Regions from separate parts of the Mesorhizobium sp. LCM 4577 genome, predicted to be linked through region 1. Evidence: riboswitches for the same ligand, from Rfam matches in the RefSeq annotation. Region 1 holds a riboswitch; the other holds the start of a gene.
The links. A riboswitch is a leader RNA that binds a small molecule or an ion and turns the genes downstream of it on or off. The one in region 1 is predicted to bind thiamine pyrophosphate.

Region 1 (8,510 bases):
TGCGCTGACGCCGGACCAGGAGATACGCTCGGTGATGGCGGCCGTGCGCCGCGATGTGGTCAAGGCGACCAACGGCAAGCAGGTGCCGTGGGAGAACTCATCGCTGATCGACGACGTCGTGCTGATGCGCGGGACCGAGCAACCTGCGCCGCCGCCCGACACTGAGCAGGATCAGCAGACGGCGGAGCGCGGAATCGAAGCCGCCGCCGCTGCCGAAGCGATTGGAAATCGCGACATCCGCGTCCCGGTCGGCGTCGGCCCGGTTCCGCTGAAGCTGGATTTCCCCACCAAGGATGCCGGCGTCAGCCTCAAACTTGCGAGCTACCCGGCGACGGGAACGCTGTCCCTGCCGGATCGCGTGCTGTCGCCGCAATCGAGCCTGAAGGCCGCCGAGGTCGGCAATCTGCGCTACGAGCCGCAGATCGGCTCGGCCGCTCCCGTCGACATCGGCTTCCAGATCCGCGCGGGCAGCGCCGCGAAACAGGCGACGGTGAAGCTGTCGCCAAACGTCGATCCTTGCGACCAGGCCGCCGGCGAGCCGCTCGACCTGCAGGGTGTCGTCCCAGGCCGCTTGCCGAACGAGATCGGCGGCGGAGCTGTCGAAGCCTGCGAGGCGGCGGTGAAATCCTATCCCGACATTGCGCGCTTCCGTTACGAGTTGGGGCGGACGCTTCTGGCGTCCGGCAGGATCGACGAAGCCAGACAGGCGATCCAGGAGGCCGCGGACAAGGGACATATCCGCGCCCTGTTCGCGCTCGGCTCTATCGGCTCCGTCGACTTGGCGAAGGCGAACGACCTCTATTCGACAGCGTCCGACAAGGGAGACCCCTACGCCATGGCCGTCTGGGGCCGCGCTTTGTTCGACGGTCTCGGCGTCCAGCGTGATACCGGCAAGGGGCTCGACCTGCTGCTCCAGGCAGCGGCGATGGGACATGTCGATGCCATGAAGAACCTTGCGATGATCTTCAAGGAAGGCCGCAATGGCGTACCCACCGACCCGGACCGCGCGCTGGCTTTCCTCAAGGCCGGCATGGAGCGGCAGGACGTGTACTCGATGGGCATCCTGGGCCTTGCGGCGCATCTCGCGCGTCCCGCGGTCATGGCTTGCAAGCCCCCGAAGGTCATCACGAAGATAAAGGTGGTCCGCGTGCCCGTGTCGAAACCGAAGACCATCGCACCGACAGTTCCAGTAACGCCAACGGTCAAGCCGGTGCCGCCGGAAACCGGGAGGACACCCTGGAGTGGCGGCAACCAGGGCGCCAATCGCGCCGGCGGCGGCAGTACCGGTGGTGGCCAAAGTGAGGGTGGCGAAACCGGCAGCGACGGCTTGTGACGACAACGGCTCCCGACCGGGCGATTGTTCAAGCAGCCGACGGAGCCCGGTCGGGCTGAACTCGCGACACGCTACCTGTCGGTGACGATCTTGACCTTGTCGCCGGCCGATACGCTGGCGCCGGGCGACATGGCGTTGAGCACGCGGAAGAGGTCTAGCTTGCGGTCGACGCCGACCATCTGGGCCGCGAGCGAACCCATCGTCTGGCCGGCCTGGACGGTGACGACCCGGATATGCAGCGGCTTCAGCGCCGCCTTCTCGGCCGGGCTCAGCACGCGGAAGGAGCCGCTGACCGAGCGCGCGACCGGGTCCAGCGCGGTGCTGGCCGAAGGCGCGGCCGTCAGCAACCTGTAGACCTGCCCGCCGGCGCGGATCACCGCGATATCGAACTGCCAGCCTTGCGCGCTGGCATGCGCCATAGCCGCCTCGTTGCCGTTGACCGTCTCCTGGCGCACGCTGGCGTCTTCGAGCCCCGCCACCCAGCCGCTGCGGATGTAATCGGTGAGCGAGACCGACTTGTCGATCGCCACGCCATCGAAACGGATGGCGATGTCGCCCGGCCCGGTCGCGGTCACCGCGGCCGCCGAATTGTCGATGACGAAGCCGTCCGGCACCGTGAAGGAGACGCCGAGATTGGGGTGCATGAAGGTCTGGCCGCGCACATAGCCTTCTTCCGGCGTGTCGCCGTAGAGCAGGCCGTCTATGCCGGCCAGAAATGCGTCGCGGTCGCGCGTGCCGACGCCGGGCGGGCCGAAATTACGCGCAAGGCGCTGCGCCAGCTCGATGCGCTGTGGCGTGTTGGGGTGCGTCGCCAGGAAGTCGAGGCTGGCGTCGGTGGCGCCGCTGACCGAGCGGAAATCCGTGTAAGCCGACATCGACTGCAGGAAACGGCCGGCGGCGTAAGGATCGTAGCCCGCCTCGCCGATCGACTTGATGCCGATGGCGTCGGCCTGGAGTTCCTGGTTGCGCGAGAATTGCGCCAGCCTCAGCTTGCCGCGGATCAGCGCCGCCTTGGCCGTCGGACTGTCGCCGAGCACGTCGGAAACCACCTTGGTCGCCAGGCCTTCCTCGGCCTCGAGCTGCTGCCGCTGCAGGCCATGGTTGGCGGTGACGTGGCCCATCTCATGCGCGATGACGGCGGCAAGCTCGGAGGAATCGTTGGCCAGCGCCAGCAGCCCGCGCGTCACATAAAGATAGCCACCCGGCAGCGCGAAGGCGTTGACATTGGGTGAGTTGAGGATGGTGATGCGATAGGTCTGGGTCGGGTTGGCCGACACCACCGTCAGATTGCCGACGACCTTGGCCACCATGCGTTCCAGCTTAGGATCGGAATATTCGCCGCCATAGGTGGCGAGAATCCGTGGATGCTGCGCTTTCGCCATTTCGGCGAGCTTGGCGTTGGCGACGACGTTGTCGACGGTGATCGGCTTGTCGGAAGGCTGGAAGCCGCTCTCCTGCACGTCCGGCGGCGTGAACATCTGGCAGCTGGCAAGCGCCACGGCAACGCTCGCCAGCGCGAAAAATCGTGCCAGTGGCCTCATCCACACTTTCTCAGTGCCGGTCGACAGATCGGCTTCCTTTCGACATCTTTCGGCAAATCACGGCCCAGCCGGACCAGCATGGCCGGACCTAGCCATACTCCCCCGGACAAGGCAAGCAAACGCCGGATCACCCGTTGCCGGTTTGGCCGTAAATTATGTCCGCTTCCGGGCAATATGTTGTGATCCGGCAACGGTGCCGCCTTGATCGCCGATATAGCGCCTGAACGCATCCGGTCCAGACCGGTCGAAGAAATCGTCGGCCGGCCCGGCCGCCGCGATCGTGCCTTCATCGAGAAATGCCACGTCCTGGCCGATGCGGCGCGCATCCTCCGGCTGATGCGTGACGAACAGCACCGTCATTTCGCGTTCGGCATGGATGCCGGCGACAAGATCGAGCATGTCCTCGCGCAGCGCCGGGCCGAGCGATGCGAAAGGCTCGTCGAGCAGCAAGACCGGCCGGTCGCGCAGCAGCACCCGCGCCAGCGCCACGCGCTGCCGCTCGCCGCCGGAAAGCTCGCGCGGCAGCCGCTTTTCCTTGCCCGCCAGGCCCACACGCGCCAGTGCCTCGGCGACGGCAACGCGGTCGGCCTCGCCGAGTTTCAGCGACGGCGAGCGGCCGAGTCCGACATTGGCTTCGACCGAAAGGTGGGCAAACAAATTGTTTTCCTGGAACACCATCGACACCGGTCGCGCCGAAGGCGGCGTGTCGCCGATGTCGATGCCGCCGATCAGCACCCTGCCCGCATCGGGCGTTTCGAAGCCGGCTATCAGATTGAGCAGCGTCGACTTGCCGGAACCGCTCGGCCCCATGATGGCGGTGATCCTGCCCGCCGCGAATTCGGCATCGAAGCGGAAGGAAGATTCGCCGTAGCTGAACGCGATACCATCCAGCGTGACGGTGAGGCCCTTATGCGCGGCGGTGCCGTCGATCGTCGTCGTCATGACTTTCCTTCCCGCCCCAGCCAGTCAGCAACGACCACCAGCATCAGGCAGACGAGGCCGAGCAGCAAGGCGAGTCCCGCGGCGTCGGCGGTCCGGTAGCTGCCCATGCGCGCCAAAAGCAGATAGGGCAAGGTCTGTACGGAATCGCTGCCGAACAGCGCGATCACCCCGAGATCGCCGAGCGACAGCGCCATGGCGAAGGCGAATCCGGTGGCCAAGGGCCGCCTCAGCGACGGCCAGTCGATCAGGCTGAGCCGGGTCCAGCCGGATATGCCGAGCGCCAGGCAAAGCCGCTCATGGCGTTCGCTCGCCGCATCATAGGCCGGGCGAATGGCGCGGATGGCGAAGGGCATGGCCATCACCGCATTGACGGCGACGACCATGACCGGCGCGATGGCGAAGACATCGGTGATGCTGCGCAACGCCAGGAACCAGCCGGCGCCAAGCACGATCGGCGGCACGACGAGCACGAAGCCGGCTCCGGTGTCGGCGGCGTGCTCGAGCAGCGACATGGCGCTGCCGGCACGGCGCCGCAGGGCCAGCGCGCGCCGCGCCGCGATCAGCGCCAGCGACAAGGTCACGCTGAGCAGCGCCGCAAGCAAAGCAAGGCCCGCGCTGGTGAGCGTCGCGCGGCGCACCGCCTCCTCGCCCGCCAATCGGCCGAGATCGGCCTCCAGACCTGAAACCACCGTCGCCGCCATCGGTCCGGCGACGAACAGCAGGGCAAGCACGATGAGGCCGCCATTCAGCACGCTCTCCATGCGGCCCGCCGAAAGGTAGCGGCGCGGCGCCACCGGCAGATTGGCGTCGCCGACGGCGTTGGCGCCGAGCCGCGTGAGAGCGACGACCACGATGAAGGTCAGCGCGATCTGCAACAGCGTCAGCACCACGGCGCGCGCGGGATCGAAATCGAAGCGCAGCGCCTGGTAGATGGCGACCTCCAGCGTCGTCGCGGCCGGACCGCCGCCCAGCGTCAGCACGATGGTGAAGGAGGTGATGCAGAGCATGAAGACCAGTCCGGCGATCCCCGGCAAGGCCGCGCGCAGCACCGGCCATTCGATCAGCCGGAAGGCCGGGCGGGCGCTCATCCCAAGCTGGCTCGCCAGTCGCCACTGGTCGGCGGGAATGGTGCCCAGCGACTCCAGGAACAGGCGCGTCGCCAAGGGCAGGTTGAAGAAGACATGCGCGACCAGGATGCCGGAGAGGCCGTAGATGCCGGGCCATTCTCCGCCGCCAAGCCCGGCGAAGACGCCGGCAAAGTACCCGGCGCGACCGTAGAGCGCCAATATGCCGAGCGCGGCGACGATTGCCGGCAATGCCAGCGGCACGGTGAACAGTTGCAGGATCAGTCGGCGGCCGGGAAAGGCTGGATGCCGGGACAAGGCGCGCGCCACGAGCAGCGCCGGCGCGACCGACAGGAGCGTCGAGAGAGCCGCCTGCCAAAGCGTGAAGCGGGCGACGCGAAAGAGATAGCTGTCGAAGGCGGCGGCAGCGCCGGAGAGGTCATGCGCGCCTTCGATGGCGAGGCCGGCGAAGGCGCCGCCGATGAGGATGGCGATTGCTGCAAGAGCGATGACGCCAGCGGTTATGCGGGAGTCACGCGTGGCGTGCACGCTGCACCTTGTTGAGATTCAGCGAACGCCGCGTTCCTTCGCGCCCCCCTCTGGCCTGCCGGCCATCTCCCCCTCTAGGGGGGAGATTAGCAGCTTCGACGCCCCGCTTAGTCCTGCAGCATTGGAGATTGGCGAAAGTCGGCGTGACAGCCAATCTCCCCCCTTGAGGGGGAGATGTCCGGCAGGACAGAGAGGGGGGCCTTGGCGCAAGCATCGCAGCCCTACTTGCTCATCACCGCCAGCCACTCATCCACCCAGGCCTTGCGGTTGGCCGCCACTTCCTCAGGACTGAACAGCAAGGTCTTGGTCGGCTTCACCAGCTTGTCGAAGGCCGGGTTGAGCGGCTTGTCGGTCTTGCCGGCCGGGAACATCCAGTTGGTCTCCGGAATGACGTCCTGGAACTTCGGTCCGGTCATGAAGGCGATGAATTTCTGCGCCAGCGGGTTCTTCGCGCCGGCCGTGGTGATGCCGGCAACCTCGATCTGCAGGTATTCGCCCTCCTCGAAGGAGGCCGCCTGGTAGCGCTCGGTGTTCTCGGCCACCATGTGGTAGGCCGGCGAGGTGGTGTAGGAGAGCACCATCGGAGCCTCGCCCTTGGTGAACAGGCCATAGGCCTCGCTCCAGCCCGGCGTCACCGTCAGGACCTTGGTCTTGAGCTTGGCCCAGGCTTCCGGCGCCTTGTCGCCATAGACAGACTTCACCCACAAAAGCAGGCCAAGGCCGGGCGTCGAGGTGCGCGGATCCTGGATGACGATCTTGTCGGTGCCGCTGCCTTCCACCAGCTCCTTCAGGCTCTTCGGCGGGACTTTCAGCTTCTGCGTGTCGTAGACGACGGCGAAATAGCCATAGTCGAAGGGCACGAAAGTGTCGTCGCTCCAGCCTCCGGGCACATTGATCCCGGAGACTTCGCCATGCGGCGCGAAGAGGCCGCTCGCCTTCGCGTCCGCCGTCAGATTGGTGTCGAGGCCAAGCACGACATCGGCTTTGGTGCCGGCGCCTTCGAGCTTGACGCGGTTGAGCAGCGCCACACCGTCGGCCACCGAGACGAATTCGAGATCGCAGCCGCATTCGGCCTCGAATTCCTTCTTCACGGCCGGTCCGGGTCCCCAATCGGCGGTGAAGCTTTCATAAGTATAGACGGTGAGCTTGTCCTTGGCCTYGGCAGGCGCGACGCCCGCCAGAAGCGCAACAAGGCCGGTTGCGAGAATGAGATTGGACAGCATTGCGCGCATCGGCGCCTCCTTCGTTCGAGTGACAAGGAATTGAGGCGCCGGATGGTCCGAAACGTCTAATCCCTCCGCCGGTACAAACCGGATCAGGTTCAGCGGGTTGGCTTGATCGCCTCTCAGCCGGATCACGTCCGGCACCCCGTTAGAGCGTTTCGACAGATAGGCCCGGCCGAAGCGGCGCGCAAGCGGAAGTTTTGCCGGGCAGCTAATGTTCGCCGGCAGGGTTCGCAACCGAAGCGCACTGCATCCGGCTTCCGTTTCGCCCGGTGGGCTGGTAAGGGCGACGCCCATGGGCACATTCACCATCCTGCTTGGCGGCGAACTCATCCGCACGCCCCGGCTCGAACGCCAGATCACTGGCTCGCGCGTCATCGCCGCCGACGCCGGCATCGGCCATGCCCGCTTGCTGGATATCGTCCCGGAACTCTGGGTTGGCGATTTCGATTCGGTGCCGGCCAACCTGCCGGATGATCTCGCCGCCGTTCCGCGAAAAGTCTTCCCGGCCGAGAAGGACATGACCGACGGAGAGCTCGCCATAGCGGAAGCGCTTCAGCGCGGCGCCACCAGCCTGGTGCTGGCCGGAGCCTTTGGCGGCAAGCGCGCCGACCATGCCGTCCTGCATCTGGCGCTGGCCGTGCGGCTGGCCGCCGCCGGCACGCGGGTGCTGCTGACGAGCGGCGCGCAGGAAGGCGTTCCGATCCTGCCCGGCAAATCGAGCTTCGACTATGATGAGGGCACCTTGTTTTCGGTGCTCGGCTTCTCCGAGCTTGGCGGCCTGACTGTGACCGGCGCCAAATGGCCGCTCGACCGCGTCGAGGTGGCGTTCGGCTCCTCGCTCACTATATCAAACGAGGTCAAAGGGCGGCTCGGCATCGCGCTGGAGCGCGGCCGGGCGCTGCTTCTGGCCCACCCTTATCCTCTTCCAGAAAGCTGATATGGCGCCGCCACTCCTCAACCTCGACGGCATTAAACTGACCTTCGGCGGCACGCCGCTGCTCGACGGCGCGGCGCTCAGCGCATCCGCCGGCGAGAAGATCGCGCTGGTCGGCCGCAATGGCTCGGGCAAGTCGACGCTGCTCAAGATCGCCGCCGGCATGATCGAGCCGCAGGACGGCGAGGTCTTCCGCCAACCCTCGGCCACGGTCCGCTATCTGCCGCAGATGCCCGACATGGACGGTTTCGCCAGCGTGCGCGCCTATGTCGAAGCCGGCCTCGGCCCGGCCGACGATCCGCATCGCGCCACCTATCTGATGGAACATCTCGGCCTCACCGGCGAGGAGCGGCCGAACGATCTTTCAGGCGGCGAGGCGCGCCGCGCTGCGCTAGCCCGTGTCATGGCGCCCGAGCCCGACATCCTTTTGCTCGACGAGCCGACCAACCATCTCGATCTCTCGGTCATCGAGTGGCTGGAAGAAGAGCTTGCCCGCACCTCTTCCGCGGTGATCCTGATCTCGCACGACCGCCGCTTTCTCGAGCGCGTCTCGCGCGCCACCGTCTGGCTCGACCGCGGCCAGACGCGGCGCCTGGACAAGGGCTTCGCGCATTTCGAGGAGTGGCGCGACCAGGTGCTGGAGGAGGAGGAGCGCGAGCAGCACAAGCTCGGCCGCCAGATCGTGCGCGAGGAGCACTGGCTGCGCTACGGCGTGACCGCCAGGCGCAAGCGCAACATGCGCCGGCTCGGCGAATTGCAGACCATGCGCCAGCGCTTCCGCAGCCATCGCGGCGCCGAGGGCACCGCCACCATGGTGGCGAGCGACGCCGCCGAATCCGGCAAGCTGGTGATCGAAGCCAAGGCCATCGACAAGAGCTTTGGCGACCTCACCGTGGTCAAAGGGTTCTCGACCCGCATCCA
Region 2 (5,382 bases), on a different contig from region 1:
GATCGGGCTCTTCTCCTAAGTGGACATAGGGCGTAGGATCAACAGCGGGTTTGGGAGGCAACGAGGAGGAGTCGTTGCCATGCATCATCCACACGTCGAATCGCCGAGTGTCGCCGCCATGGTCGACAAGCTGCTGGCCGAGCACAGAACCGGCCTGCTGTCGATGCAAGAGGCAATTTCCCTGCTGCGCCAGCGTACAGGAACCGACCGCTCTGACGCGGATTTGGCCGGATTGATTACAAAGAAGGCAGCGCATCTGGGCGTCGCGGTCGTCATCGACGGACACTGAGCGAAATTGCCGTCAAAGTCGATCGCTTGCATGCGATAGCGAAGACGCCGCGTGAAAATTCGGCTAATGTTCGCGCCGGGGACCGTCCCAACATCAGGAGGCGACAGTGACGGACGACAGGCACGAACGCATTCGCCAGCGGGCACACGAGATCTGGGAGCAGGCCGGCCGGCCCGAGGGCGCCCACATGGAGCATTGGGATCAGGCGACCGCCGAGATCGATGCCGCAGGCAAGCCGAAGGCGAAGAGTTCGAAGAAGGCCGCCGCCAAGGCCGAGAAGCCCAAACCCAAGGCCCCCGCCAAGGCAAAGGCGGTCAAACCGAAAGCCAAGGCCTGATCTCCGGCGACCGCCGCTGCCAAGCCTCATTCGATCCACGGAAGGTGAAGGCGCGGCCGTGTCTCGCGCTTCGATTCCCGGCACGTCGATTTGTGGCGCCCTGTATCGGCAGCACCGAGCCTTCCCCTCACTGCCCATGGCGGCCGGCTGACCGGCACGCTCGGCATTGCCTTCGCCGGCAGTCAGGTCGGCGGCAGCGCGGGGCTGCAGTTCAGCTGGTAGGCGGGGCTACCGCCGTCCTTGCTTTCCGGCGTATCGCGCGACCGCGCACAGGAAAGCCAGCGCGGCCGTGTCGCAGGCGGCCCGCGACGGCGACGGACCCTTGGCGAAAAGGACCGCGTCCGCGACGGGGATAGTCAGGCCGTGCTTCCGGGCGAATGAGGTGACTTCGTAGGGTTGGTCGTCGGGCTGTATGCCGATGTCGATGCGCTGGTCCATCAAAACGAATTCCTCCCTGGTATGCGGCTTACCCTCCTTCGCCTGAGAGGAATTAACCACCGGCCGCTCGTGCGCGTCCACCAATTGGCAATTGTGTGAAACGATGCATTTTGCGACGGGTGGCCTAAGGGTTGCAGCGCTGCGATTGTCCGGACTCACCACGCATCGCTCGACCGGGCAAACCTTATCCCCGCCGCCGTCATCGCGCTTTCGCATTCGCTGATCAGCCTCAGATTGCGCGAATATCGCGCCACAGTCTCCGGCAGCCAGGCCGCGCAGGCCTCGACATAGGCGCGGCCATGCACCAGCGTGCCGGTCGAAAGCCGCTCGTCCTTCTCGGCGATCACTTTCAGATATTGCCGGATGAAGCGGATGTCGTCGGCGATGTCCTGGCTGGCCATGCGCCATGCGCCGGCAAGACGTTCGCGCTCGGCGAGCGGCAGTGGCGACAGCAAGGGGCGGGAGAGGTCGGCGAAAGCGGCATGGTTCGCGGTGTCCAAGCAAGTCCCCTCAAAAGAAGGGAAGTATCGTACTTTATGTACGAAAAGTAAGCAAGCGCGATTCGTACAATTTGAACGATAAAGCGGCTATAAAGAATCCGCGAAAATCTCATAACCGGCCATCTCCCCTTCGGGGGAGATGAGGCTCCCCGCCCAATTGGCTCTGCAAAAAAACGCTTCCCCTTTCGCTCGAACAGTGCTTTAACCGGCCATCCACAGGGGTGCTCCGTACGGTCGGGGCTGAGATGGTGGCGGCAAGCCTCCGGACCCTAAAGCTGATCTGGATAATACCAGCGGAGCGAGGCGGGCCATGTTTTCCGGCGCACAGATTTCCCTTTATCCCATGGCCGACGATTTCGTCGGCGTCATCCTTGGCGCGCTCGGTGCGCTCGACCCTTACCGCGACAGGCTGYGGATCGAGACCGACGACATTTCAACGCTGCTGGTCGGGCCGCCCGAAGTGCTGTTTCCCGCAATGCGTGACCTGTTCGTGGCGGCCGCCAAAAGCGGTAATCATTGCGTGCTGTCGGCCGCGGTCTCGCGCGGCTGCCCCGGCGAGCCGGACGACCCGATCTGCCGCTCCGACGAGATCGGCGGCCCGGCGATCCCGCTCGAGGAACGCAAGGCGGCCGCGCTCAGTGCCGTGCATGCGACACCCTCGACCAGCCAGGCGGTGGCGGCGCAGTTCTCGCTCTATGTGATGGGCACCGGTGACCACATGGACGAGATCTATGGCTGCATCGACTTCCTGAAACAGTCCGGCGTCTTCGAGCGCTCGAAGCATTTCTGCACCAAGCTGCGCGGCGACGCCGGCGCGGTGTTCGCCACGCTGAACGAGGCGTTCTGCCGCTTCGGCCCTGGCGCCGGGCATGTGACGCTCGACATAACGATTTCGGCGAACAGCCCGACCGCGGTTTGAGCCCGCGCAAGCTCGAGCTGTCGAGGTAGATGTCGTGGCTGTTTGGTACGATCCRTTGCGCGGGGGAGAGGGCGCTTCGTCGAGAGAACTTTCGACGATTGGCGAAAGCGGTCGCGACGGCCAATCTCCCGCGCAAGGGGAGAGATTAACCTTCACGCGAACCTTCGCTAATTTCTTCCCCGCCGCACTGGCTTTCGCCCTTTTCCTCACCGCCTGGGAGCTCTACGCCCGCTTCGGCGGCATAGCCCCTACTGTGCTCCCCGCGCCGTCCCGCGTGCTGGCGCAAGCCTGGGAGAATCGCGCGGCACTGGCCGACAACACGCTGCCCACCATCCGCGCCACGCTGGCCGGCTTCGCCTTCTCTCTCGTCGCAGCCTTCATCCTCTCGGCGCTGGTCGATTTTTTGGCCCCCCTGCGCCGGGCGCTGTTCCCGCTGCTGATCGCCAGTCAGACCTTGCCGCTGGTGGCGATCGCGCCGCTGGTGGTGTTGTGGTTCGGCTTCGGGCTGTTGCCGAAGATACTGCTCGTGGCTTTGGTCACCTTCTTCCCGATGATGGTGGCGCTGGTCGAGGGCTACGCCGCCACGAGCACCGAAATCAGCCAGCTGCTCGCCGCCATGGGGGCAGGGCGCTGGCGCATCTTTTGGCTCGCGCGGCTGCCGTCGGCGCTGCCCTATTTCTTCGCGGGCCTGAGGATCTCCATCACCTATGCGGTGGTGGGCGCGATCTTCGCCGAATATGCGGGCGCGGCGAAGGGGCTGGGTATCTACATGCTCAGCGCCAAGAACAATTTCCGGCCCGACCTTGTGCTCGCGGCGGTCGCCGTCAGCTCGGCGCTGACGCTGGTGTTGTTCGGCCTTGCCGTGCTGGTGCAGCGCCTGGCCATGCCGTGGGAAAATGCAAAGGGCGAAAGGGCGGGGCATGGCGGCAACAGGCCTTCCGGGGAGGGCCGGCGATGAAGCGCCTCGAGCTCCGCGACCTGCGCAAAAGCTTTGGCGCGCTCGAGGTGCTGGCCGGCATTTCGCTTCATGTCGCGGCGGGTGAATTCGTCTCGATCCTCGGCCCTTCCGGTGCCGGCAAGTCGACATTGTTCCAACTGCTCACCGGCGCGATCCGGGGCGAGGGCGAGATGCGCTTCGACGGCGCGCCGCTCGACGGCGCCCGCTTCGCCTTCATGCCGCAGCGCGACGCGCTGATGCCGTGGCGGCGCATCATCGACAATGCGACGCTGGGGCTGGAAGTGCAGGGCATGAAGCGCAGCACGGCGCGCGAGCGCGTGGCGCCGTTGTTCGCCGAGTTCGGTCTTGCCGGCTTCGAGCGCGCCTGGCCGGCCGAGCTGTCCGGCGGCATGCGCCAGCGCGCGGCGCTCTTGCGCACCGTGGTGCAGCAGCGCGACATGCTGTTGCTCGACGAGCCTTTCGGCGCGCTCGACGCGCTGACCCGCGCGGCTATGCAGCGCTGGCTGGAGACGATCTGGCGGAGCCACCGCTGGACGGCGCTGCTTATCACCCATGACGTGCGCGAGGCCGTGCTTCTGTCCGACCGCATCTATGTGCTGTCCGAGCGCCCCGCACGGATTGTGCGTGAAGTGGCGGTGCCGCTGCCGCGCCCGCGCACCGAAAGTGCCGAGCTCGCCCGCGAGGCGGCGGCGATCGAGGCCGACATCCTCGACACGCTGCTTGGCCGGCCGGTCCCAATCAACGAACACCCGATGGAGAACCGAAATGATTGATATTACCCGCCGCCAGGCGCTGCTTCTGGCCGCCAGCCTGCCATTTGCCGGAGCCGCCACGCGTGCCCGGGCCGCATCGCAAAAGATCACCGTCGCGCTCGACTGGACGGTCAACACCAACCACGTTGGCCTGTTCGTGGCGCGCGACAAAGGCTTTTACCGCGACGCAGGCTTGGAGGTGGAGATCCTGCCCTATGGCGACACGGGTTCGGGCACGCTGGTCGCCAGTGGCAATGCCGATTTCGGCATTTCCGGCTCGCTCGGCCTGTTCACGCAAAAGAGCGCCGGAGCCGACCTGAAGGCCGTCTATGCCGTCGTCCAATCGGAGACCGGCCGCGTCGTCTTCAACGCCGACCGCACCGCTATTCAAAGTCCGAAAAATCTCGACGGCCTGACCTATGGCGGCTTCGGCAGCGCCTGGGAGAATGCGCTGCTGCAGACCATCATCCGCCATGACGGCGGCAAGGGCGATTTTTCGACCGTGACGCTGGGCACCTCCGCCTACGACGCACTGGCCAACGGCGCGGTAGATTTCACGCTGGAAGTCTCGACCTGGGAAGGCGTCGAGGCCGAGCTGAAGGGCCTCAAGCAGCGCAGCTTCCGCTACGCCGATTACGGCGTGCCGGACGAGCACACCACGCTGATCGTCTCCAGCAACGCCTACCTCGTCGCCAACCCGAAGGCCGCCGCGGCCTTCGTCCAGGCGACGCGGCGCGGCTACGAATTCGCCGTGGATCATGCCCAGGAGGCAGGCGAGCTGCTGATCGCCGCCAACAAGGACACGCTCACCAACCCGGCGCTGATCGATGCATCGCTGAAGGCGCTGAACGACGGCCATTTCCTGAAGAGCGCAAACGGCGCCATCGGTACGATGGACAAGGCCAAGATGGAAGCGATGGGCGGGTATTTGTTTGCCTCGGGGATATTGCTTGACGGCAACGGCAAGGCGTTGAAGGACAAGCCGGCTTTGGGCGCGTATTTCACGAACGAGTTTCTGGGGTAGCGGCCAAGCGCCGAAGGAACGCGGCTTTGCGCCGGGACCTTGCCGGGAAATCCGGTGCGGAGCCTAATTCTTGACGATGGTGCGAAGCAGCGAGGTTTTGATGTGCCACCCCGGTTCGCCTTGCAGCGACAGGGCGGCTTCATAGAATTTCGCCATGGCCGGACA

Region 2: linked by a shared signal. The riboswitch ahead of LCM4577_RS09255 (YkoF family thiamine/hydroxymethylpyrimidine-binding protein) and the one ahead of thiB (thiamine ABC transporter substrate binding subunit) in region 1 are both predicted to bind thiamine pyrophosphate.

Annotation. Positions count from the first base shown of each region.
Region 1 covers NZ_MDDU01000007.1:112,642-121,151, reverse strand. The annotation lists gene LCM4577_RS12125 (caspase family protein) at 1-1,333, shown strand, start outside; gene LCM4577_RS12120 (M48 family metalloprotease) at 1,405-2,874, opposite strand; gene thiQ (thiamine ABC transporter ATP-binding protein) at 3,028-3,816, opposite strand; gene thiP (thiamine/thiamine pyrophosphate ABC transporter permease) at 3,813-5,429, opposite strand; gene thiB (thiamine ABC transporter substrate binding subunit) at 5,651-6,652, opposite strand; TPP riboswitch at 6,705-6,810, opposite strand; gene LCM4577_RS12100 (thiamine diphosphokinase) at 6,948-7,592, shown strand; gene LCM4577_RS12095 (ABC-F family ATP-binding cassette domain-containing protein) at 7,594-8,510, shown strand, end outside.
Region 2 covers NZ_MDDU01000004.1:160,393-165,774, reverse strand. The annotation lists gene LCM4577_RS09275 (hypothetical protein) at 80-289, shown strand; gene LCM4577_RS09270 (DUF2934 domain-containing protein) at 396-626, shown strand; gene LCM4577_RS09265 (hypothetical protein) at 855-1,064, opposite strand; gene LCM4577_RS09260 (hypothetical protein) at 1,220-1,564, opposite strand; TPP riboswitch at 1,772-1,884, shown strand; gene LCM4577_RS09255 (YkoF family thiamine/hydroxymethylpyrimidine-binding protein) at 1,875-2,483, shown strand; gene LCM4577_RS09250 (ABC transporter permease) at 2,671-3,441, shown strand; gene LCM4577_RS09245 (ABC transporter ATP-binding protein) at 3,438-4,214, shown strand; gene LCM4577_RS09240 (ABC transporter substrate-binding protein) at 4,207-5,217, shown strand; gene LCM4577_RS09235 (hypothetical protein) at 5,281-5,382, opposite strand, start outside.